DNA from 4 places in the Desulfosarcina variabilis str. Montpellier genome. Region 1 is predicted to be linked to each of the others. Evidence: predicted binding sites of a transcription regulator. Region 1 holds the regulator's gene; each other region holds the start of a gene.
What was found. Region 1 encodes sigma-54, which starts transcription at its own class of promoters, with help from an activator protein. Its sites were predicted from a motif close to TNTGGCACANTTTCTGCTNT; they were not measured.
Positions count from the first base shown of each region.

Region 2: a site for sigma-54 is predicted at 2,044-2,063, ahead of Dvar_RS04975 (PEP-CTERM sorting domain-containing protein). Genes of this name have one in related genera too.
Region 3: a site for sigma-54 is predicted at 4,618-4,637, ahead of Dvar_RS23075 (prepilin-type N-terminal cleavage/methylation domain-containing protein). Genes of this name have one in related genera too.
Region 4: a site for sigma-54 is predicted at 4,072-4,091, ahead of Dvar_RS31855 (PEP-CTERM sorting domain-containing protein). Genes of this name have one in related genera too.

Region 1 covers NZ_CP159846.1:3,591,324-3,597,158, forward strand. Annotated here, with positions in the region: gene rapZ (RNase adapter RapZ) at 1-106, opposite strand, end outside; gene Dvar_RS16310 (PTS sugar transporter subunit IIA) at 165-623, opposite strand; gene hpf (ribosome hibernation-promoting factor, HPF/YfiA family) at 661-1,200, opposite strand; gene rpoN (RNA polymerase factor sigma-54) at 1,318-2,751, opposite strand; gene lptB (LPS export ABC transporter ATP-binding protein) at 2,753-3,475, opposite strand; gene lptA (lipopolysaccharide transport periplasmic protein LptA) at 3,490-4,059, opposite strand; gene lptC (LPS export ABC transporter periplasmic protein LptC) at 4,040-4,609, opposite strand; gene Dvar_RS16340 (KdsC family phosphatase) at 4,606-5,124, opposite strand; gene kdsA (3-deoxy-8-phosphooctulonate synthase) at 5,134-5,835, opposite strand, start outside.
Region 2 covers NZ_CP159846.1:1,129,911-1,135,745, reverse strand. Annotated here, with positions in the region: gene Dvar_RS04985 (response regulator) at 1-443, shown strand, start outside; gene Dvar_RS04980 (EAL and HDOD domain-containing protein) at 471-1,724, shown strand; gene Dvar_RS04975 (PEP-CTERM sorting domain-containing protein) at 2,153-2,707, shown strand; gene Dvar_RS04970 (tryptophanase) at 2,783-4,159, opposite strand; gene Dvar_RS04965 (TIGR02285 family protein) at 4,392-5,270, shown strand; gene Dvar_RS04960 (cation diffusion facilitator family transporter) at 5,273-5,835, shown strand, end outside.
Region 3 covers NZ_CP159846.1:5,122,012-5,127,846, forward strand. Annotated here, with positions in the region: gene Dvar_RS23060 (tetratricopeptide repeat protein) at 1-554, opposite strand, end outside; gene Dvar_RS23065 (vitamin K epoxide reductase family protein) at 677-1,828, opposite strand; gene Dvar_RS23070 (tetratricopeptide repeat protein) at 1,839-3,926, opposite strand; gene Dvar_RS23075 (prepilin-type N-terminal cleavage/methylation domain-containing protein) at 4,145-4,582, opposite strand; gene Dvar_RS23080 (sigma-54-dependent transcriptional regulator) at 5,217-5,835, opposite strand, start outside.
Region 4 covers NZ_CP159846.1:7,037,903-7,043,737, reverse strand. Annotated here, with positions in the region: gene Dvar_RS31870 (nucleoside recognition domain-containing protein) at 1-887, opposite strand, end outside; gene Dvar_RS31865 (Fur family transcriptional regulator) at 1,367-1,744, shown strand; gene Dvar_RS31860 (D-alanyl-D-alanine carboxypeptidase) at 1,990-3,207, opposite strand; gene Dvar_RS31855 (PEP-CTERM sorting domain-containing protein) at 3,395-3,982, opposite strand; gene Dvar_RS31850 (transporter substrate-binding domain-containing protein) at 4,319-5,835, opposite strand, start outside.

The DNA of each region.
Region 1 (5,835 bases):
GCATGTTATCCACACAGTAGTAGCCCGAATCCTCAAAAGCCGCCATGGCCGTACTTTTACCGGACCCGGATTTGCCTGTAATGACGGTGATGGTGGGACCTTTCACAGCCTGGCTCTCCCACGATTATAGGGGGTATCGATAGCCTTAGATGATTGCAACGGGGCTAAAAGTCCTCATCATCTTCGATGATGATATCAATGACTTCCTCTGCGCTGGTGGCTTTCATCATCATCTCCTTGAGCGGTTCTTTCTTCAGCAGCCGGGAGACACGGGCCAGCAACTTAAGATGAAGATCGGTGGCGTGTTCAGGGGTGAGCAACAGAAAAAACAAGTGGGTCGGATAGCCATCCATGGATTCGAAATCAACACCTTGCCGACTCAACCCGAATCCCAGTACCAGTTTTTCCAGATTTTTCAGCTTACCATGCGGAATGCCGATACCGCCCCCAATGCCGGTGCTCCCCAAGCGTTCGCGCTCCATCAGAACCCGAACAATCTCACTTTGGTCGATACCGGTAATGCGTGCAATGGGGGTGACCAATTCATTCAAAATGCCGATCTTATCCTTGGCTTGCAAATCCACTTGAATCGCGTCTTTATCGAGAACATCCAGAATTTTCATCGTTGTTTTACCTGATCCGGCATCTTTATATCGTTAATTACGGACGGGGTTGAATCAAACCGTAATTACCATCCTTTTGTCGATAAAGAACATTGACGCAGTCGGTCCTTGCATTGGTAAATACCAGAAAGTTATCCTTGATCAAATCCATTTGCATGACGGCTTCATCGACATCCATGGGTTTGTATTCAATATTGTGGACCCGCACACGGGGTGGGGGGGTACTGTCATCGACGGTTTCTTCCAAGACGGTTTCTTCCAGCGGTTGGGAAACGGTTTTTCCCTTGGCCCGATAGTCCCGGCTTTTCTGTTTATTTTTTTTAATCTGGACTTCCAGTTTGTCCAGCACCATGTCAATGGCGGAATACATTTCCTCTGTTTCTTCCTTGCCATTGATGGCTAACCGATCACCGATAATATGGATTTCCGCGCTATGGCGAAACTTTTCAATGGAGAGAACGACATTGGCCTCGGCGGGTCCATTGAAATATTTGTCCATGCGGTCCAGTTTCTCGCTGACATAGGATTTAAGCGCATCGGAGGATTCGAGGTTCTTGAATCTAACGGATGTATTCATTGGGCCTCCTTTGATAATTCCTGCTGTCGGACCATTTCAACTGCAAAGGGGTGATCCTTTTTTGCGGGCCGTGTAAGCGGCAAAATGCGAACCCGAGTGGCGATTGGTGATATCCCATCAGAACTGCTTGCGCTTGCTGGAGGATAAGATGCCCATCATCTCCCTGTATTTGGCAACGGTTCGACGGGCAATATCGATATTATCGGCTTTGAGCATTTCAGCCATCTTGCTGTCACTAAAAGGCTTTTTCGGATTTTCGCTTTCGATCAATTTTTTGATTTTGGCCTGTACGCTGGCCGAAGCGATGTCCTCACCGTGGACGCGCTTGATAGAACTGTTGAAAAAATACTTGAGCTCAAAAATGCCCTGCGGCGTATGGGCATATTTATTGGTGGTTACCCGGCTGATGGTGGATTCATGCATGTTGATATCCTCAGCCACATCGCGCAGGACCATGGGCTTCAAATGCGCCACACCCTTTTCAAAAAAGTCCCGTTGAAACTTGAGGATGCTTTCCATGACCTTGTAGATGGTTTTCTGGCGTTGGTGGATACTGCGAATCAGCCAGGCGGCGGACCGCATTTTATCGCGAATGTAATCCTTGGCGTTGGCACTGACTTCATTTTGGCGGGTAATCGCGCGTTTGTAAAACGGGTTGACCCGCAACTTGGGCATGCCATCGTCATTCAAAACAATCACAAAATCATCTTCGCTTTTGTAGACGTAAATATCCGGGATAATATAGTGCGGGGTTTCTTCACTGAATTGCCGGCCAGGTTTCGGCTCGAGCGCACGAATCACGTTGACGGCCGTAATTACATCTTTCTGTTTGACCTTCAAGGCCTTGCAGATCGCCTTGAAGTTTTTGTTTTCCAGGTTTTTCAAATGATCGGAAATGATATCCGTGACCAGGCTGTCGTTCAGATCCAGCATGCGGGCCTGAAGCAAAAGGCATTCTCGCAAGTCCCTGGCACAGACACCCACCGGGTCAAAGGACTGCATGGTCTCCAGGACATCCTCGACCATTTCGATGGAAATCCCACTTTGTTCAGACAACTCTTCCACCGACAACTGAAGGTAGCCATCCCGATTGAGGTTGCCGATGATCAGGCTGCCCACCTGCTTTTCAATATCCGTTGGCGAGAGCATCAACAATTGCCACAGCAGATGATCGCTGAGTGATTCCTTTGAGGAAACAAAAGCCTCATATTGCGGCGCTTCCCGATTCTCACCCTCGAAATTGATCTTGCCCGGCGCATTATACTCGTCGATGTAATTGCTCCAGTCAATGTCATCGTTGATCTTTTCATCGATGGTAACTTCCCGGGCTTCTTCGACGGTGGGCGCAGGCGTTTCTTCGGTATCGCCATCCTTGGTTTTATCGGGCGTTTCCTGAAGTTCTTCCAGCGTTGGGTTTTCTTCCAACTCCTGCCGGATGGTGTCCACCAGCTCTAGACGGGACAGCTGTAGTAATTTGATCGCCATCTGGAGCTGTGGCGTCATGATCAGCTGCTGGGTTAGTTTAAGTTGTTGTCTGAGTTCAATTGCCATCTTAGAGTGTAAATTCGTCTCCTAAATAGATCCGTTTGGCGATTGCACTGGTCGCTATATGCTCCGGTGTACCGTTTTCAATCACCTTGCCTTCGCTCAAGATAAAAGCCGAATCACAGGCCCCCAGGGTTTCGCGGACGTTGTGATCGGAAATCAGAATACCAATATTACGAGACTTTAAATGGGCAATGATTTTTTTTATGTCAATCACTGCCAACGGGTCGATGCCGGCAAACGGTTCGTCCAAAAGCATGAACGCCGGATCGGTGGCCAGGGCACGGGATATTTCCAGGCGGCGGCGTTCGCCACCGGAAAGTACCGCCGCTTTGGATTCCGCCACATGGGTAATTCCCAATTCTTCCAGCAAGCTGTCGGCTCGATCATTGCGCTGCCGCCGATTGAGCGGCAGGGTTTCGAGAATGATCATGATATTTTGGCGAACCGTCAGCTTCCGAAAAATGGACGCCTCCTGGGGCAAATAACCAACGCCCGATTTAGCCCGGATGTGCATGGGATATTCCGTGATGTCTTTTTCATCAAGAAATATTTTGCCTGCATCGGGTTTAACCAGGCCAACAGTCATATAAAATGTTGTTGTTTTACCGGCTCCATTGGGTCCTAACAAGCCGATCACCTGCCCGCTTTGCACACCCAGGCTGACCTGATCCACAACCCGTCGCCCTCGATAAACCTTAACCAGTTCACTAACCGACAGGGTGGCCATCATCTCTTCCACACTTACTCCAAGCCCGAGTCTTCCGGATTGAGGATGATCGCCTTCACCCGACCTTTGGGCCCGCCTTCAACAGTAAACCGTCCGCTATCACGGTAAAAGGTGATCGTATCACCGCTGATGGTATTGTCTCCACTGGTAATCTTGGCGTCCGGACCGGTCAAGGTCAGAACACGCTGTGCTGTTATATATACTGCCTGCTGGGCAACAGCAAGCCTATTGTCAAATTTAATTTCCACGTTTCCGGTGGCCACCAACTTTTCCAGTGATTGAGCCGGCGAGGCATTCTCCGTTTTTGACTCGCCGCCGAAAAAAAGTTTGAGGCTGTCTGCAGTAATCACGGTGTCGCCCTGACGCAAACGCACATCGCCAACAAACTCAGCGTTGTTGTTTGCAGAATCCGATATCAGCCGTTGGGCGGTGATATCAATTCTTTTTCCTTCAATTGCATCAGCCGGCGGATTGGGTGAATCCGTATCCGCGACCAGACGGAAACTGGGCCAGCACATCAGCAACAGAAAGCAAAACAGTAGCCGCCCGGTCCAGGGCAGCCGATTAAAGCTTGAAATCCTCACTGATCGTTCCTTCCACGCCCCCTTCGAAAAAGGTAATTCGACTCGATAGTTTCATGGTCATGGTGTTGGCCTTGAGGCTGACTGATTCACTGGACACCGTTATGGGGGTATCGGATCGAAGTTCACGGGTATCCGGGTCATAAACAACGGATTCCGTGCGAAATTGATAAAGGCGCGTTTTGGCTACGACATTTCCCGAAACCGCCAATCGGTTTGAATCGGTATAGATGATCCCTTCATCAGCCGTCAAGTGGACGTTATCTCCATCGGTCATGAACACTTCCACATTGGGATTGACCAGCAGCATGGTCTTTTTTTTATTGACCAGGGAGGCAGATTCCGCTTCCATGCGCCATTCCCGAATTCCGTTTTTGGTGGCGGTTTGGCGGATTTTGCTAAGGTGCATGTCCGCCTCTTCCTTGATCTGAGATAACAGTACCTCAGGATTCTGGGTCACTTGCCGGTAACTGACAAAAATAATCACCATGGCCGTCAACGCCAGGGCAAGCACCGTCAGTAACAGGCGTTTGATCAGACGTCGTTTGTTCATGCAAACAGCCTTTGAATCAACGCGTCCCACTGTCCCCTGGCTTTGAGGATGGTTTCGCAGATTTCCCGTACCGCACCTTGTCCGCCATGTGCACAGGTGGTCCATACCGCCGCCTGTTTCACCAGCTCATGCGCATCGGCCACGGCAATGGGTACACCCACCCGCTTCATTACCGGCAGATCCGGCAGATCATCGCCCACAAACGCAGTCTCAGCCGCTGATACCCTCATTTCTTTCAGGACCGACGCTAGGGCCTCAGTTTTGTCGCGTACCCCGTCTTTCAACAAGGTAATTCCCAGATTATTGCAGCGATGCACCAGTGCCATTGACCGCCGGCCGGTGATGATGCCGACGGGAATTCCGGCTTCCCTGAGCAGCCGCAGACCCAATCCGTCACGAACATTAAACACTTTGGTTTCCTGTCCGGCATCATTATAGATCACTTGACCGGTGGTAAGCACACCATCCACGTCCAACAACAGCAAGGAAAGTTGTTTGAAAAGCGTGTGTGTCATGAATTGATTTCAGCTGGTAAGGGCACTTTTTATCGCTTTAAGCTGTTTCAGCAGTTCGGGTAATTGATCAAGCGGTAGTGAGTTGGGGCCATCACAAAGCGCTTTGTCAGGGTCTTCGTGGACCTCAAGAAAAACACCGTCTGCACCGGCCGCAACGGCTGCCCGGGCCAGCACCGGGGCGAACTCGCGTTGTCCACCGGAACGGGTTCCTGCACCACCGGGCAATTGGACACTGTGCGTGGCATCAAAGACCACCGGACAGCCGGTTTTTTGCATAATTTGAATGCCCCGAAAGTCCACGACCAGATTATTGTATCCGAACATCACGCCCCGTTCGGTAATCATGGGACGGACACTGGAAACCGAACGGATTTTTTCGATAATGTTGACCATGTCCCACGGGGCCAGAAACTGTCCCTTCTTCACATTGACCGGTTTACCGGTTTTGGCCACTTCGAGGATCAAATCGGTTTGGCGGCAAAGAAACGCCGGAATTTGAAGGACATCCAGAACCTCGGCGGCGGCGGCGACTTCATGGATACGGTGGACATCCGATAAAATAGGCACATCCAGGGTATGCTTGATTTGGGACAATATCTTGAGTCCGTCTTCTACGCCAGGGCCCCGGAAAGAGCCAATGGAGGTGCGGTTGGCTTTATCATAGGAGGCCTTGAACGTGAACGGAATTTCCAACCGATCGGTGATTTCCTT
Region 2 (5,835 bases), 2.5 Mb from region 1:
GTGCAAAAAACAAATCGGCGGTGGATAGACATCAAAGCGATAACGATGAATCCCGCCTTGAAGAGGAAGTAAATCCCCCCTGCCAATCAACATCAATGGAATTCGATCCAATGAGGACAATATTCGATCGGGCTGCTTTTCTGGAACGGTTATCGGGCGATACGGAATTGGCCAAGGTGGTGATAGAGACTTTTATAGACGATATTCCAGGCGAAATTAGCTTGATCGAGACGGCCATCGATCAGGGTGACACACAAGCGGCCATGGCTCAGGCCCACAAAATCAAGGGAGCGGCCGCCAATGTGGGCGGCATGACCCTGAGTACGGTTGCCGCCGATATGGAAAAGACCTGCAAAAACAACGATGTGAAGCAATTGACAACGATCATGCCGATTCTAAAACAGGCGTTCGCAGAACTGGAAAAAGCCATGCAAGCATTATAAAAAAATGTATTTCGAGGACACACACAAATGACATCACCGATAAAAGAACCGCTTTTTGAATATTTTTTTGTAGCAAAACAGCCAATTTTCAACAACGTCGGTGAAATTTGGGGGTATGAACTACTCTACCGCAATGGATCCGGCAAGCAGCATGCCGAAATACAAAATCATGACATCGCCACATTATGTGTGGCCACATTCGGATTCGCCCAAGCTCAGGAGTTCTGTGACCAGTCCAAAAAAATTGCCATCAATTTCACGGAAAAACTAATACTGGACGGTGCGCCGCGGGGGCTTCCGCCGGAAGTAACCGTTGTTGAAATCAAGGCTGAAGACCCACCGAGCAAATCCCTGATCGAAGCATTGCGATCATTAAAGGAAGAAAAGTATCGTATTGCCATTGAAACCCACGGCGGACAGGTCCCGCACGATGCGTTGCTTGCCATTGCCGATATCATTAAAATCGATACAGCCGGTAAAACCGAGTCGGCGCTTGAAGAGATCTTTTTAACAGTCGGCGCCATCGGCTGCATGAAGCTGGCCAAAAAAGTCGACTGCCGTGAATCCGTTGAGCAGTTGCGTGCCTTGGGATGTGACCTCTACCAAGGCTTTTTTTTCGCCAAGCCCGTGAACTTGCGGGGGCGGACGCTCAAATCGACCCAAGTTTCCAAACTGCGAATTTTGCAAACCATTGAGCAACCGGACGTAGATGTTCAATCAATCAAGGAAAGCATCAAAGCAGATCCAAGTATCACTTATCGCTTAATGCACTTTTTGAACTCGGCCGCCTTTGGCTTCCAGGTAAAAATCGAATCGGTGGCGCATGCCATCCGAATGATCGGAATCAAACGGCTGAAATATTGGCTGCGCATGGCCGTCATGGCAGACTTGAATGTGCAAGGCAATACCCCGGAACTTTATGTCATGGGATTGAATCGAGGCCGCTTCCTTGAGGAACTGGTCGAGCAAGGACAGATGGCGTCGCTTAATCCTGACAGCATGTTTTTATTTGGTATGCTGTCGCTCATTGAAGCCATGCTTGAAGTCCCATTAGACACCATCATCGGCAACCTGCCGCTTTCAGATGATATTCAATCCGGTTTATTTGATCCCGATTCAACCTACGGGAAATATTTAAAGCTGGTGATCGCTCTCGAAAATGCCAACGCGTCTATGATTGAAGCGCTGTGCCGGGAGATGGGGATAGACCAGAAAACAGTTGCCGCATGCTATAGCCACGCCATTGCATGGGCGTATCAGATGTCCCAGGCCATGCAATGATCATTTCCCCCGTATTGCTCATGGGATTTTGCATCTTGTCATTATCCGAGGGATTAAACGCAAGAAGATTTTCCGGGATACCCATGACTGCAATGTCAAAAAGCCATTGCTCCATTTTGAAGCAAGACACGAATTGATTCATTTTAATGCAAATCAGGAATTATATATTATAACAAGTAATTAGACTCCTATCATGGTTTGGAATGCTTCTTTTTGAAGCAATTCCTCCATTCACAAAAATACCTCCCATTGATTCCTATCAAATTGAAATAAATACAAATTAATTTAACCCGAATCAGCGGTTTTACTTTCTTTTCATCATGGTACATCTATTGCTCTTTACCAAGTTATGGCTATTCACTACCGAGTCATGAATAATGGTTGTGAAGATGTTTTTATTAAAAATTAGATCAATGAAGGTAAAAGCAATGAAAACAAGAATTCTTTTAGCAATCATTTTTATGGTCACAGGAGCAATCGGCACGGCCGATGCTATTATGTTCAACGGTCATGACTACGTGGTAATAATTTACGAAGATCAAGACTGGGCTTCAGCCAACGAGCACTTGGCGACGACTTTGGGTTCTGATTACCACCTCGCAACGATAGATTCCAATGGTGAGCAGGAATTTATTGCAACCCTGATGAGTTCCTTGAGCGGTGAATACTGGCTTGGGGGATATCAAGATGAATATGACAACTGGAACTGGGTAACTGGAGAGAATTGGGATTTTACGAGCTGGGGTGAGGGTGAAGCCAACGACTTTTATGGTGCAGGAAGCGAACAATTTCTTGCCATCTGGGACAGATACGACGAATGGGCATGGAATGATGAAGGAAATATCAGAAACATTACAGGCTATATAGCGGAAAGCACGCCAGCTCCAGCCCCTGTGCCCGAACCTGGAACCTTAGTTCTTATTGGAACCGGCTTGGTTAGCCTTGCTGGTATTGGACGAAAAAGAATCAATGCAAAACAATAACTTATGCTCAACAACAGGCAGACCAGCGAAACCTCGCATCTTTTTTACAGGTCATTTACTGCTCGTGCTTGGCCCCTATGCCTCGCATGGAAGAAAATGGCAGGTGAAATGTCGCAAAAACTCAGGTTGCCAGACAATCCGATAGGCCGGCAGCCGATTGCGCTGCCGCCATACGGTTTCCAATACTTCGATCAGATAGTCGAAATGACTTTGCGTATAAACACGCCTAGGAATCGCCAGGCGAACCAATTCCAGTGGTGACGGCTGCTCGTTGCCCTGGGCGTCTTTCTTGGCGAACATGACGCTGCCCAGTTCCACGGATCGAACCCCACCTTCCAGGTAAAGGGCATTGACAATGCCGATCCCCGGATAACCGGACGGTGGAATATGGGGGGCTAAACGCTTGGCATCCAGAAAAACGGCGTGACCGCCTGGCGGCAGAACGATGGGGATGCCCAGGGCGGTCAGATGATCACTCAAATAAGTGATTGTCGCGTGACGGTAAACCTGGTAATCCAATTCGAGCGCCTCCTTCAGTCCCACGGCAATGGCTTCAAGATCCCGGCCGGCCAGCCCGCCATACGTAGGAAATCCCTCCCGGAGAATCAGCAAATTGCGGAATTGCTCGGCCCAGACGTCGTCGTTGCAGGCCAGAAAACCGCCGATATTGGCCAGTCCGTCTTTCTTGCAACTCATGGTTGCGCCATCAGCCAGAGCAAACATCTCCCTGGCGATCTCCAGCAAGGGTTTGTCCGCGTACCCGGTCTCGCGCTCGTGAATGAAAAATGCATTTTCCGCAAACCGGCAGGCATCAATAACCAATGGGATGCCGTGCTGGCGAAGCACAGCCTTGACCTCACGCACGTTCTGGATGGAAACCGGCTGTCCCCCACCGGTGTTGTTGGTCACCGTCAGCATGCAAAACGGAATTTTTTCCGGGCCATGCTTGGCAATGCAGTCTTTTAGCGCCGCCACGTCCATATTTCCCTTGAACGGGCTCTGGTCCTGGGTGGACAATCCTTCCGGGCAAAGCAGATTCAACGCCTTGCCGCCAACATATTCGATATTGGCGCGGGTGGTGTCAAAATGGCTGTTATTGGGAATCACCGATCCTGGTTTCACGAGTGTTTCAGATAAGATGCCTTCGGCGGCGCGCCCCTGATGGGTGGGCAGGACATGAGCAAACCCGGTGATCTCCTTGACCGTCGCCTCAAACCGTTTCCAGGAACGGCTGCCGGCATAGCTTTCATCGCCCAACATCATCGCCGCCCACTGGGCCGTGGACATGGCACCGGTACCGCTGTCGGTCAGCAGATCGATACAGCAATCCTTCGCATCCAACAAAAAAACGTTGTAATGCGCGCGTTTGAGGGCAGCGGCCCGCGCTTCGGGAGTGGTCAGGTGGATGGATTCCGTGGACTTGATCCTGAACGGCTCGATGATGGTACGCATAGCCTCACCCCTTTTCGTGGGTTAGCAGGGTCTTGCGGAAGATGTTTCAACTATACGTCAGGCCTTCTATGCTGGCAACACTGAAATCAATTGGAGATGAAGGTCGTATGCTGCATCACAAAATCACGTGAGGATGATCATATTGACCCACGCCCACAGCTCTGCGATACTGAGTCAAAGCCCAAATCTCTTGTGCCCACGTATGTCCATTGGGGGTGAAAAGGATGCACTCATGAAAAAAAGAATTTCGCTGTTATGGGTGGCCATTATCACTTTATGCGGCCCCCTGTCTTCGGGCTATTGCGATGATACGATTTCCTGGATTTACCTTGGATTTCCGCCAGTCCATATTGAAGATGGTCCGTTTGCCAACAAAGGGTATGGTGATTTTGTTCTACATCTGCTTATCAACAATCTGAAAGCGTATCGGCACAAGCTTTTGAAATGCAACATAGCAAGAGCTCAAGAATTGTTAAAGAATCAGGCAAAGGTCGCTCACCCAGCGTTTTTAAAAAGGTCCGATCGTACCAATTATGTAGAAGTGTCAATACCTGCTTATGTTTTGATCCCCAACGCCGTCCTGGTATTCAGTCATAAGTTAGGTAAATTTCGACCTTACATTGACAGTCAAGGCAAATTTTTGCTGGAAAGAGCGATTATGGAAAGCAGCCTTAAAGTCGGCATTTCCGCTGAAAGAGCCTATGGCGGAATTATTGACCGAATTCTGATGAAACATAAAAATCATAAGAATATCTTCGTTAATTACGATGATGAGTCATTATTGAGAAAACTGCTTTCAATGATGAATGCTGGCAGACTTGATTATATTATCGGCTATCCAAATGAAGGGCAGTATTATGCAAAATCAATTGAGAAAAATATGAACCTTGTCAGTTTTCCGATAGCAGGGATGCCGGACTATTTTTTAGGATATATCGCCGTTCCTAAAAATGACTGGGGAAAATCAATTATTGAAAAAATAAATCTGATCCTCGAAGAAAACAGAAACACGCCGGAATACCATGCCGCATACGAATTTTGGTTAGATGAAAACAGCGTTAAGCACTACAGGCAATACGTTCGAAAAGTATATAGCGAAAGGAAACCATAGCCATGGAGAAAGGGACGAAGGTTGCGCTGCTGGCAATCATGGTAAACCTGCTCCTGTTCGTCATCAAATATTTTTTTTCCAGCCTTTCAGGCAGCATTGCCCTCAAGGCTGACGCCTTTCACTCGCTGTCCGATGTTGTTGCATCGTCGACGGTTTTCATCGGCATTATCATTGCCAAACGCAAGACCCGCGCCTTTCCTTACGGACTTTACAAGGTTGAAAACCTGGCATCGGTTGCCGTGGCGCTGGCCATTTTGTTCGCCGGTTACGAAATTGCCAGGGAGGCCATTTCTGGGACAACGGCTGAGTTGCAAAATGTCGAAGCAACCATTGCTTGCGTATTGTGTGCCATCGGTGTTGCTTTCGTCTACGCCGTCTATGCGGCGAAGGTCGGCCGTGAGATAGGCTCACCAAGCCTGGTTGCTGACGCGAAACACATCGGTGTGGATGTGCTCGCCGGGGGGGCGGTGCTGGCAGGCCTTTTGGGCAGCTTCGCCGGTTTCGACCTGGACCGTATCACCGCGTTTATTGTTGTTGCGATTATCGCCTGGTCTGGCGGAAAAAT
Region 3 (5,835 bases), 1.5 Mb from region 1:
CAGGTTCCGTTGTTGACAAGCCGTGCTTTTAAATAAAAGTAGAAACTTAAGATATAAAACATGGCCGCCATGGCCGCCATTCGCTGTACGATGTATGTGACCGCTTGCGTCTGCACAGGATGGACCGCCCATAAGACCGATGCCAGCAATGCCACCGAATGGGTATTTACGCCCGATTTGCCATCCAATTTCGGCGTCTGCAAAAGCATCTGCACGGATAAGAACAGGAAAAAAGCCGATAAGCAATGTACTATATTATTAACCAAGTGAAATCCGAAAAGCTTACCATCCCCGAGATACCAATTCAGCGCGAAAGTCAGCATCGGAATAGGCCTAAACGTTCCTGATAGCCCTTCACTAGTAGAAAAGAATTGTGCCATCGATGAAAAATCGATTTTTTCGATACGGACCTGATCGTTCTTGGTGATACTCGTCCGATCGTCAAAATGCCAAGTGCACTGGTAGCTGTTCGAATAAACAATTAAAATTAGCAGAAACAGCAGAAAGAAAACAAAACAATTTTGTTTAGATGGATTTACGGATTCCTTTTGCACTGAATCTTTCCTATGGCTGGTCAATAAAAAGCGCTTTGCGTAACAAAAATCAGGACCTCACAGGTCGACTCGGGGAATCAACGCTTAGCTGCAACACTGTTTTTCATTGCCTTACTCATTTTTCAACGAAGGGATAATATCTGTTCAGGAATTTGCCCCAGATATGTCTCCCCTTTGATTAAATACGTCGGCGTCGCGGATATCCCCAAGTCGATTCCATCCTGGATGTCTTGCTCGAGTTTTTTATATAGTGCCAGCGAATTAACTGAAGCAGCGAAGTCCATCAGATCGAAACCGGCTGTTTTCGCCATATTTTTTATATTTATTGCGCCGGACTTAAAATCCATATTGAAGATCATATCGTTAATTAACCAGAAATTGCCTTTTTCAGCCGCATACAAGGACAGCATTGCTAATTTTCCAGAACCGATATGAAAGGGCTCCGTAACAATCGGGTTGAACTTGTGGTCCATGGGGAAATGCCGGTGCACAAGTCTGATTTTATCCTCATGTTCGGCAACAAATTGCCTCAAGTAAAAATGCATTTTTTTACATTGAAAGCACTGATAATCGGTGAATTCAACAATGGTCAACTCCGGCTTTTCAGCACCAATCCATGGATGTCCATCTTCGGTCATACCTGTTTTCAAATTCTGGCCGTTGATGTGGGGGCCCATTTTCCAATACGGCGGAAAAAAAAACATCATCCCGATGGCGATGGACAGCATGCAAACTAAAGTAACCGACCATTTCTTCCAGTGCCTTTTATAAAGACCAAAGTCTTTTCTCAATCCGCTGAAGACATTGCCCCCGTCAAATCTATTGAAAATCAGATAAGAATAGAAAAGCAGACCGAAATTAGCCGCATGGCTTAAAATGCACATAATGCACTGACTTCTTATCAGATACGACGAGACAGCAGCAAGGACGATGCTGTTTATACAATAGAGCAATGATAAAAGGAACAATGTGGGCCAAATATAAGTCTTTTGGGCATGAAGCCGCCATGCATTTACCAAAAGAATGATCACTATCGCATAGCCCCAAATTCCCCAGACAGGGATCGGCACTCCTAAAAAAATCGAATAAGGGCTTTGAGAAACGGTATCGCAGTTGATGGCGCGGGAAATCGCACAGAAACTCTCATAGGCAATGTCCGCATAATTTCTGTAATGGGAAATGGAGATATAAATTGAATCTCCTAAGCCTATAAGGCCCAAGGTAAAAATAATAAAAAAATAGACGCCAAAAGGCAGGGGCTGAATCTTTTTCACTGGTATCAACTCAGTTTTTAATTTGATTTAACATCCGTTGTGCCTGTTCGCTGACCAGGGGGGCAATCCTTGCAACTGATACAGGTGGCGTTTGAAAAAAGGTTGGCAGTTGTTTGAGCCAGGTTTCCGTCTCCTGCAGGCTGTGGTCGTTCAGCAAGCAATCAGTCCAGTTGCGTGCAGTAGATATATCACCCGCGCAAATGGCATTTTCGATTAATAAAAATACATTCACAATGCTATCCGGCTGATCGTTATATGCCAGCCTCAAAAACCGATCTGCGCGGACATAATAACCCATGGCACAAAGCGACGCCCCAATCCCCAAACATGCATTTCTTTTGTTTTCGGCAGTTTTCAATGATTTCCGGAATAGAATGAGCGCCTCCTGCGGTTGTTTCTGCCACAAGCGGATAATTCCTTTCAAATTATAGTAGTCTTCATGGACAAGACCTTTGTCGAGGATGTGGTCGATTTCACATACGGCATCTTTCCATTTTCCCTGTATGGTCAGAAGCACGCTCAAATCGTATCGGGCCTGGATATAGTCTGGATTCCGCTCCAGCGCCTGCCGGTAAAGCGCTATGGCCCTTTTCCGATCTCCTTTATACTTAGCATAAATGCCACCCATATTGCCTATGGTAGCGGATTCGATATCCTTTCTGGCTTTTCTGAGCGACAGACTCTTCTCGTACAATGCCAGTGCTGGATCGGCATTTCGCGGATCTTCCTTTATTAAAACTTGTGCCAGTTGAACCAATGGTCGTGCACTCCCTGGTGCCTTTTTCATGGCATCAAGCCACAACGTTCTTTCGGTCTGCCAGGTTTCATTGCGAATATAGGTGCCGACGCCAAACAGAATCATTAACAACGGAACGCTTGATGTAGCGAACCAATAGATGAATTTCCTCTTTATTTTATAGGTATTCATCAACGATTTGATTCCTGCTGCCACCGGTACGAAAAGAAAGCAGGAAGGCAAGTAATTACGATGCTCGAAGATGGGTTCGATGGGAATGATCGACGATTCAACGATTTGATTCATTAAAAAGAAAAGAACTGCGTAACTTGTCAGTATATTTCTATCTTTTCGATAAACCGCAGCAATCACCAAGCCCCCCATCAGTAGCAGAGATGGCAGTGTGGTCCATGGTGACATAAGTGACATCGACATCTGTATGTCGTGTTCAACTGACAATCGAAAGGGCATTGGGTAGAAAATCAAGCTCAGGTACCAGATAACGATTCTGCCTTCGGTCATCAGACGCTGTGCCATTGAAAACGGCCGATTGTCATAACCCGCAAAAACAAATCGCAATTTGCCGGAGACAGCAAAAGCGAGAAGCAAAAATAAAGAAGCAACAACGATGGTTCTTACAACCCATTTTATCTCTTTTGTTTTGAAAATTTCGGGAAATGAACCAGAAATAAAAACCCATTCTACAAGAAGCAGTGATCCCGGCAGCATGATCGCATTTTCCTTGGATCCGACCGCAAGCAGGTAACAAAGCAAGCATCCCAGAAAGGAAAATGCTTGCCGTCGCCTTGCACTGCCTTTTCGAAGGTCGAGATAAAAATAGATACCCAGCAAATAGAAAAAGGCCGACAGCACGGCCATGCGCTGGACAACATAGGTAACCGCTTGAGTCTGGATCGGATTCAATGACCATACCAGCGCACTGACGATGGCAATGAAATGCGCATCTTCATTGTCATAGCGACCTCGCATCGATGGCGTTTCCAACAGACGCAGAATCAACAGGTACAAAAGAAATGTGTTGATGACGTGCAGGGAAAGATTGGCGAGATGATATCCGGCCGGGTTATCGCCTCCTATATACCAGTTCAACGCAAATGTAAGATTGGCCACGGGTCGGTATAATTTGTTTCCAGCGCCCGGTTTGGCGAAGAATGTCTCCCACAGGGTTGTCGGATATAAATTATCGATATGGAGTTTTTGATTATTTACGATGCCGGGCTTGTCGTCCAACTGAAACGCTGCATTGAAAGTGTTGCTATAGCAGATGAATACAAGTAGAAAAATGGAAATGACAAGGGACGAGCTACAGGTTGGATCTCTTTTTTCATTTTGCCTACCCATGATTGCCATTCCGCTTTTTGTTCTTGATTATTTTTGCTAAATAATTTCCTTTGGATTTGAAAAGGTACTGCTCTTTGACAACAAGATGTGGTGTGCTTAGCCGAATGAATGACTTCTTCCAAATTTTTATTAGGTGGGGCTTATCATCTTTCAACAGCAAAAAGGAGGGGGTTTCCCCCTCCTTTTTGTTAAAACGTACTGGCCAACTTGTCCTCAGGTTACTGGCGGATAGTCAGCGTGTACTGTTTAGTAGTAGTATTCCAGAAACCGTTGGGATTTGCGGTTTGGGTCATGGCGTCGGTGTAATCATCCGGACACCGCTCAGAACCATCTTTAACGACTACGGTGACACCAATATTGGGATTTGCGCCAGTAATAGAGACAATCGTGTTATTTCCGGACATCTGCACACCGTTGCCGTCGTTAAGTTGGCCAGAAGTGGGCGTAGCAATATGCGTTGGAATGGCGAAATAATCGCCAATGGCACCGGCCACAGCCTGAGCATCGGATTCCGCCCGGGAGCAGAAGCTCTTGTTACGATAGGCGATGAAGTTGGGGATGGCGATGGCTGCCAGGATACCGATGATGGCGATGACGATCATCAATTCGATCAGGGTGAAACCTTTGCTGTCCATTTTTCTCATTTTGCTAAGCATGTTCTAAATCCTCCTAAAGATTTAAGTTAATAAATGATGCTGAAAACGTCCTACAAAATTGGGTTAATGTTGACTGCCTCCTTTTGCGGCTATGTTAGACTTGTTCTTTTGCACTTAGGATGCCAGTTTTGCCTATCTCTTTCCATTTTTCATCAACCATTTTATTTCATTCACTTTTATTACTTTTTAATCGATCTCGAACTCTCATCAACCGACATTGAAATTTGAATCTTCCACCCGTTTAGCCAAAATTTGTTAAGATCTGCCAAAAATTGTCATTGGTCTCGTTGACGCCGTTTGAATCTCGGTTTTGAGGACTCACCCGTATTATCGAACGGTGCTGCAAAACATTTAGTTTTAAATAAAATTTTATAATTGACCGGATTCATTTCAAGAATCGAATCAACCATCTGCTTATAGAAATAGGAAAGAATCAGAGACCCCAACGGGATGATCGTTGTTACGAACGAGCCAGCAAAAAGATAAGGGATGTAAAGAAGGAATCGAATTCGAGCTACATAAATAGGGGCAACAGATACTGATGTCGATCATCAAGGGCAGCAACGCCTGATTTTTTGATCATCTTTGAATGTGTATAATAGAATCAACGGTGGGATTTGTAAACAGCCGCAATCTAATTGGGGTTGATTTTATCAAACCGGTATCGAAAGGAGCGCAAGCTGATGCCCAGCAGTTCAGCCGCCTTGTTTTTGTTATTATTGGCACATGCCATGGCCTTTTCGATATAGGCCCGCTCGATCTCTGCCAGGATTTCATCCAATGCCACACCATTTACGACCTCATCAAGATCAAACCGGCGGTTGCGGACCCCTTCGATCCATCTTTTTTTGTGAACCGACATGGCCAGACTATCGGGCAGGAGGATGTTGGTGTTGGAAAGGGCTACGCTTCGCTCGATTAAATTTTCCAACTCCCGAATGTTGCCGGGAAAATCATACTTTTTTAACAGGTCAATGGCATACGATGAAAATTTGGTTACCTGCTTACCCAGTTCCCGTGAGTATTTTTCCAAAAAATGCTGTGCCAACGGCAATAAATCATTTTTTCGCTCCCTGAGTGGCGGGAGTTTGATTTCGATCACGTTCAACCGATAAAAAAGATCCTCGCGAAAATTCCCTGCGATCACCTCGTCTTCGAGCTTTTTGTTGGTTGCGGAAATTATTCGGATATCAACGCTGATATCCTTGGTGCCGCCAACAGGCCGGAACACCCGTTCCTGAACAGCGCGCAGG
Region 4 (5,835 bases), 3.4 Mb from region 1:
GCGCGGGACGCGGACAGCGCCAACAGCAAGAGTGTGACAACCGCCAGGAACAGAAGATACGGCGCAACCAGAACCGTCATGCCTGCCGCTGCCAGCACGCTGACGGTTGCCGGCAACTGATAGGAACACGCCGCGCCGATGCCGATGGCCATGACGCAGTTGGCCCGGGAGCAGGAGGAACAGGCGCGGGTGTTGACCACCGCCGGGACGTTGCAGCCGAACCCCATCATTACACGAACCAGATCGCGTCCGGCCAGGCCGAAGGGGAGCATCAAGGGATGGAGCGACACCGTCATCCGGTCGACCAGGCCGGAAGATTTAAGCAGCGCGATGACGACGGCAAAGAAGAGCACCGTCGGCACGGAATAGAGGAGCAGGAAGGGAAACATGGCCACGAATCCGTAGTCGCCACCGAATATCGAGGCGAGCGGGCCGGGCCACACTTCGACCGTCCTGAGCAGCGGCGCAATGAGCGCGCTCAGCGGCTCGAAAAGGCGGTCGGCGAGGGCATTGGCATATTGGGCGGCGAACCATGCTGGCAGGATCAACAGTGCAAGGGCCAGAATCTGCCCGATAACCGGTATGTCGAACGGGGTACGCGAAGGCGCCACCGTCCATCCAGCCCGCTGGGAAAGGGGGCCCGGCGGAAACTTCCGTCCTTCACCCACCGCCCGGCGGATGTCCTGACGGTGGGCCTCGGACAACCGCCGGGCGTCCACGGGGATGATGGGAATGGCCGCCCGGCGGCTCAATTCCGCCAGGCGTTCACCGGCATCCGGCAGGCGGACCACCTTATCCCAGAAGGTCACAACAACGGCACCGTGTTTGTTTTCGACCAGTCCAAGCAGGTCTTCCAGGTCCTGGTCGAGGTGGGTCGCGTTGACCACCAGCAGGACGCTTTCGCTTTCGGCAAGCGCAGCGAGGGTTTCGCGACACGCAGCGCTGTCCGAATGTCGCAGGAGGCCGGGTGTATCAATATAGTTGTAAAAGGATCATCGATTTACACCGACGCGCTTTGAGCGCCATGCCGATGCCAATGCCAGCCGCACCGGCGCCGACCACGATCACGTCAAAAGTTTTTTTGGTTTTCATTTGGAACGATTTCCCTTTGGTTTACCAGCATGTTTTGTTTGGAAGCGCCTGCCTTTCCCAATGCCGGCTATTATATTAATCATATGGGATACAAGTGGTTATCAGAGGCAAAAGCCATTTCCTGCGCATTGTTTTTCCTCATGCAAGAATGTTAATGCTATTGCAAGTGCATTTGCAACAATATATCCAGAAGTATGGCGTGTCAAGCTTATGGCGAAAGCACTTGCAATAATAACTGACAAATCCTAAACTCTTAACAAAGAAGGGTCAGACTGTGAGACGCAACACCACACAAAAAATAGCCATAGAGCAGGTCTTCAGAAAACATGAAAGGCCGTTGGGCGTGGATGAGGTTTTAATGTACGGCCGCAAGCTTGTGGAATCGCTCAACCAGGCAACGGTCTACCGGAATCTCAAGCTTCTTATCGAGGACGGGTGGTTGAAACGGATTTCCCATCCATCTCTCGGAGCCTTGTATGAACGCACCGGAAGGGGGCATCACCACCACTTTCATTGCCGTAAGTGCAACCGCGTCTTTGAGCTTCCCGGTTGCGCCCTGAAGGAGGACGCAGCCCCCGATGGATTTGTCGTGGAAGATCACGAAATATTCTTATTCGGTGTTTGCCCATCTTGCGCCGAGGCAGCAATGTGACGCTTTCGATTCACCAATGCATCCGGCGCATGATAGAAATTTGTTTTTATCAAAGGATGGGTTTTGAGTATGGACAGACTTATGCGTTGTGGAAGGGATAAGATGCGTACGGCTTCCAGGATTCTGGTTCACGGAAAGCGGAAATATTACGATCCGATAGGCTCAAAAAACCTGTGGCGCAGCCAATCAAACTTATCGGCCGGGACCACGCGTAAAAATTGTGGAGGTGTTTTTCATCTAATGCCTCAATTCAGATGCCTTTCGATGGCACGCATTATCGCGTCCGTGCTTTTACCCGGCGTGTTGCACATGACCACAAAGCGATACAGTCCACCGTGGTTGCCGGATAAGAAGCCGGCCCGCGTTCGCACGCCTTTCAGATGCCCGGTCTTGTAATACTGGCGACCTTCGCGGCGCATCAGACCATGATAGGGTTCATAGTGCTCCAAGATCCTGAGCATCGCCCGGGCGGTAATGCGGTTTTCCCGGGAGAGACCCGAGGCCTCGACGATACGCCCGGTTTTAATGCCCAAGCTATCGCGGTAGTAGCCTCTCAAGACTTGCAGCCCCTTGTCAACCGTGGCCGGCGGCTTCAGAATCTCCGCGCCCATGACCAGGAAAATCTGGTTGGCGATGAAATTGTTGGAAAATTCCAGAAGTTTGCTCACCACCAGGTCGAGTGTGGCATCTGACCGGTATGACCACACCAACGCATCCGCAGTGGGATCGATCCGGCTGTTGATGACCCCGCCGGTCACCTGCACGCCTGCCTGCTTCAGAAAAAAACGCAAGAGTTCGCCGGCATACTGCAGGGCTTCGAATCGGTCGGCGGCCAGGGTAATGCGACCCCGGGTGATGCCCGAGGCGGCGATTTTAGGAATCACCGATGCCAGAAGCGGGGTTTGGGGTTCATCGCTGACCCATTGGCCGTTTACATTTTTGAAGGCAACCGTATTGAAATTGACGCACAGGGCGCCATTGGGTGCATCGTAAGGCTGTGTGGAATTGCCGCGGCCGGAAATGCGAATCGGTTGCGCGAAAAAGGAGTCGTCCATAACCAGGTCATGGACAACCGGAAAAAGCGGCGCCAGTTGCCCGGCGATGACTTTCAGCGTTTCGGAGATCAGCAGGGGATCACCGTACCCTTTGATTTTCAGATTGTCGCGTGGATCCAGATAGAAATCGGTTTTGAACCGGTAATCAGGACCCAATTTTTCAAGCGCCGCCAGGGTCGTCAGCAATTTGAGGATTGAGGCCGGTACCAGCGGACGATCCGCATGAATCGCTGCCAGGGTCCGACCATCCGGTGCGGCGACCAGGATGGCATCCTGGGGGCCCGCCAGCGCCGAAAGCTGCTTGAAAAGGTCCGATTCCGAGAAAGATGCCGGCAGTCGCGACGCATTGGCGGCCGGGATCGCGGCCGATAGAATCAAACACGCCCACCCGATCAGATACTTTTTCACGAAAACAGAACTCCTCGGTTTCACCGGATCATGGAAAGATGTCGACCGTGTCTTTATTTTTTTTAAAGATAACAGTAGGTTCATATCAGGTCAGCAAGTATCGGTCAAAACCATTCAAACACATAAAAAAAGCATTAGCAGAGCCAAAGATGGTGACCCTGCTAATGCTTTTATTAAATTATTGAAGTTACTTTTTAAAGATTTTTTTTCTGCCTGCACCGGCTAAACCAATCAGACCCGTGCATAGAAGAAGCATTGTTGCAGGTTCGGGGACTGGGGCTGCGGTGTATTCACCTTCCAGGGTGCTACTGCCCAACCGAATAGAATCCCAATCAAGAAACCCGCTGGTCCCTTCGGTAAAACGGAATTGAATTGACCAATTCGTTCCAGAAACACCACTAAAAATAGAAGTCGGCAATACGAAAGTATCTGTTGCCCACGTTTCCGTTGATCTTGACAAGTCACCTACCCATGCGGCACCTCCGGTATCGTCAAGTAGCCATGTTTCAAATCGGTTATCTATATTGCCTGAATGGGTTATCGATAATGTGGCACTATCAACGGATAGGGCGGCAGGTTCAAAGTTTATGGTATGCATATAAATATATGGATAAGGATCTCCAATAAATGTGTCGTCAATTAATTTATATGTTGTTCCATCATGCCATACATCTTCGACGAAATCGATTGTATTAGAAAATGACAACGCACTTGCTATCCCAGGAATGCCTATCAGCAATAAAAAAATTGTCATTAAAATAGATAGCCTTTTCATTCTCATTACTTTCCTTTCTTTGAAACATTCAAACTTTTGGCCTAAATGTAAACATAAAAACCTTTGATAAAAAAACACTATACTGACATTCAGCAAAAAACATGCAAAATTAGTATTTTTTTTAAATGTATAATTACAATGTTTTAAAAAATGTTTACTTAAACATGACACAAAAGTATGAAAATTTTTTTATAATTCGAAAGGAGTGGGATGGAAAACGAGAAAAATTTTTCCTTTAACCAGCGAGATAGACCAATAAATCCCAGATAAAATGGCATTGATTCATTTTACCAATCAAATAATGCGCATAATTGACAATTTTTTAAGATAAACTAATTATCTAAGCTCATCTTTCCAATCAACACGATTTATCCATCTATCGTAAATTGTTTCGTAACGCCCGTCACGTTTGATTTGTACCAGGAAGCGATTCAACCATGCAACGAATTCCGGATTGCCTTTTCGAATGGCAAACCCCAATGGTTCTGAGACGATCGGGTCATTGAGATGAATCAGTTTGTCGGCACCGGTGGAAGCCAGAAATAATGAGCAAAATGGAAGATCGTAGACAAAGGCATCGGCATGTCCGTTAACCACCGTCATAGCGGCTTCGGTTTCCGATTGGTATCCTTTGTACATAGCTTTGGGAATCTTGCGTTTGATGATCAGTTCTCCTGTCGTTCCCATCCTTGAAGTGATAACGTATTTTGGGTTGTTGAGGTCGTTATAGGACAGGACCTTTTCCCGGTGTTTTGGATGTAAAAGGATCGTATTTCCGACAATGATGTAAGGGGCTGAGAAATCGATAACTTTTTTTCGTTCTTCGGTAATCGTCATGCCTCCGATGATAATATCAAATTTTCCCCGAATCAGCGTTGGGATGATACCTTCCCACTGCGTATTTACGGGAACGAAGGTGACACCCATTTCCTTGGCCATTTCCTTGGCGATATCGATGTCGAATCCGATAAATTTTCCCTTTTTATCCGTCATTTCGAACGGCAGATATCCTGATTCAAACCCTACGCGAAGTTCGCCGTTTTGCACGATTTCATCTTTCAGGATAGAATCAATGGTCAGAAACTCAAGGTGTTCGTTTTTTGCTTTTGCAGAAACAGCGGCATATTGAGTAGATGGGGAGCCCGACAATTCGTTCTTCTTTTCCGCAATCCGCCTCCGTTCCGCTTGAATTCTCTGACGTTCCGCTTCAATTTTTTTATGTTCAAGTTCAATCTTCAGACGCTCCAACGCTTTTCGCTCGCTTTCGAGTTGCCTTCGTTGATCATCTATACTGACTTGGTCGACGATTTTGCCCTTTAATGGCCGCCCAGCTTTCTTTTCATTGGTCGATACGAAGATAAATTCACCGCCTTGATCGCCGACCCCTCGGATGGGGCGGCAAAGCGGTGTTTGCTCCGAGTTGTTACTCACGATTGGAGCAATGCGCGTATACAGTTCCTGCGCGGTAATGAAAGGCTTTCTGTTATCTGTCAGTTCCTTGATTAGCTGGTAGGCAAACACACTATGTCCGCCCCTCCCCAAATCAGATACAGGTGTTTTGTTTCCCGATGTCATTCCCCAGCGGCTTTTTTCATTGTATAGGTTCATGTAGTATTTATCATCGATGACCTGGGGCATGGCTCTGGTTCGACCGAACAGGCTACCAGAGAAGCAAGAATCGGAAATAAGCAGAACGTGGCGCGCCTTCATGCTGCGCATGGCTTTTTGTACCTGAACATTTTCAAGGTATGTCAGCGGGTCTCCACCAACAGCATCGGCTGGTATCCACCATCCATCGTTATATGTTCGATCCAGGTCGCCATGACCTGCGTAATAGATTACAACGGAATCGT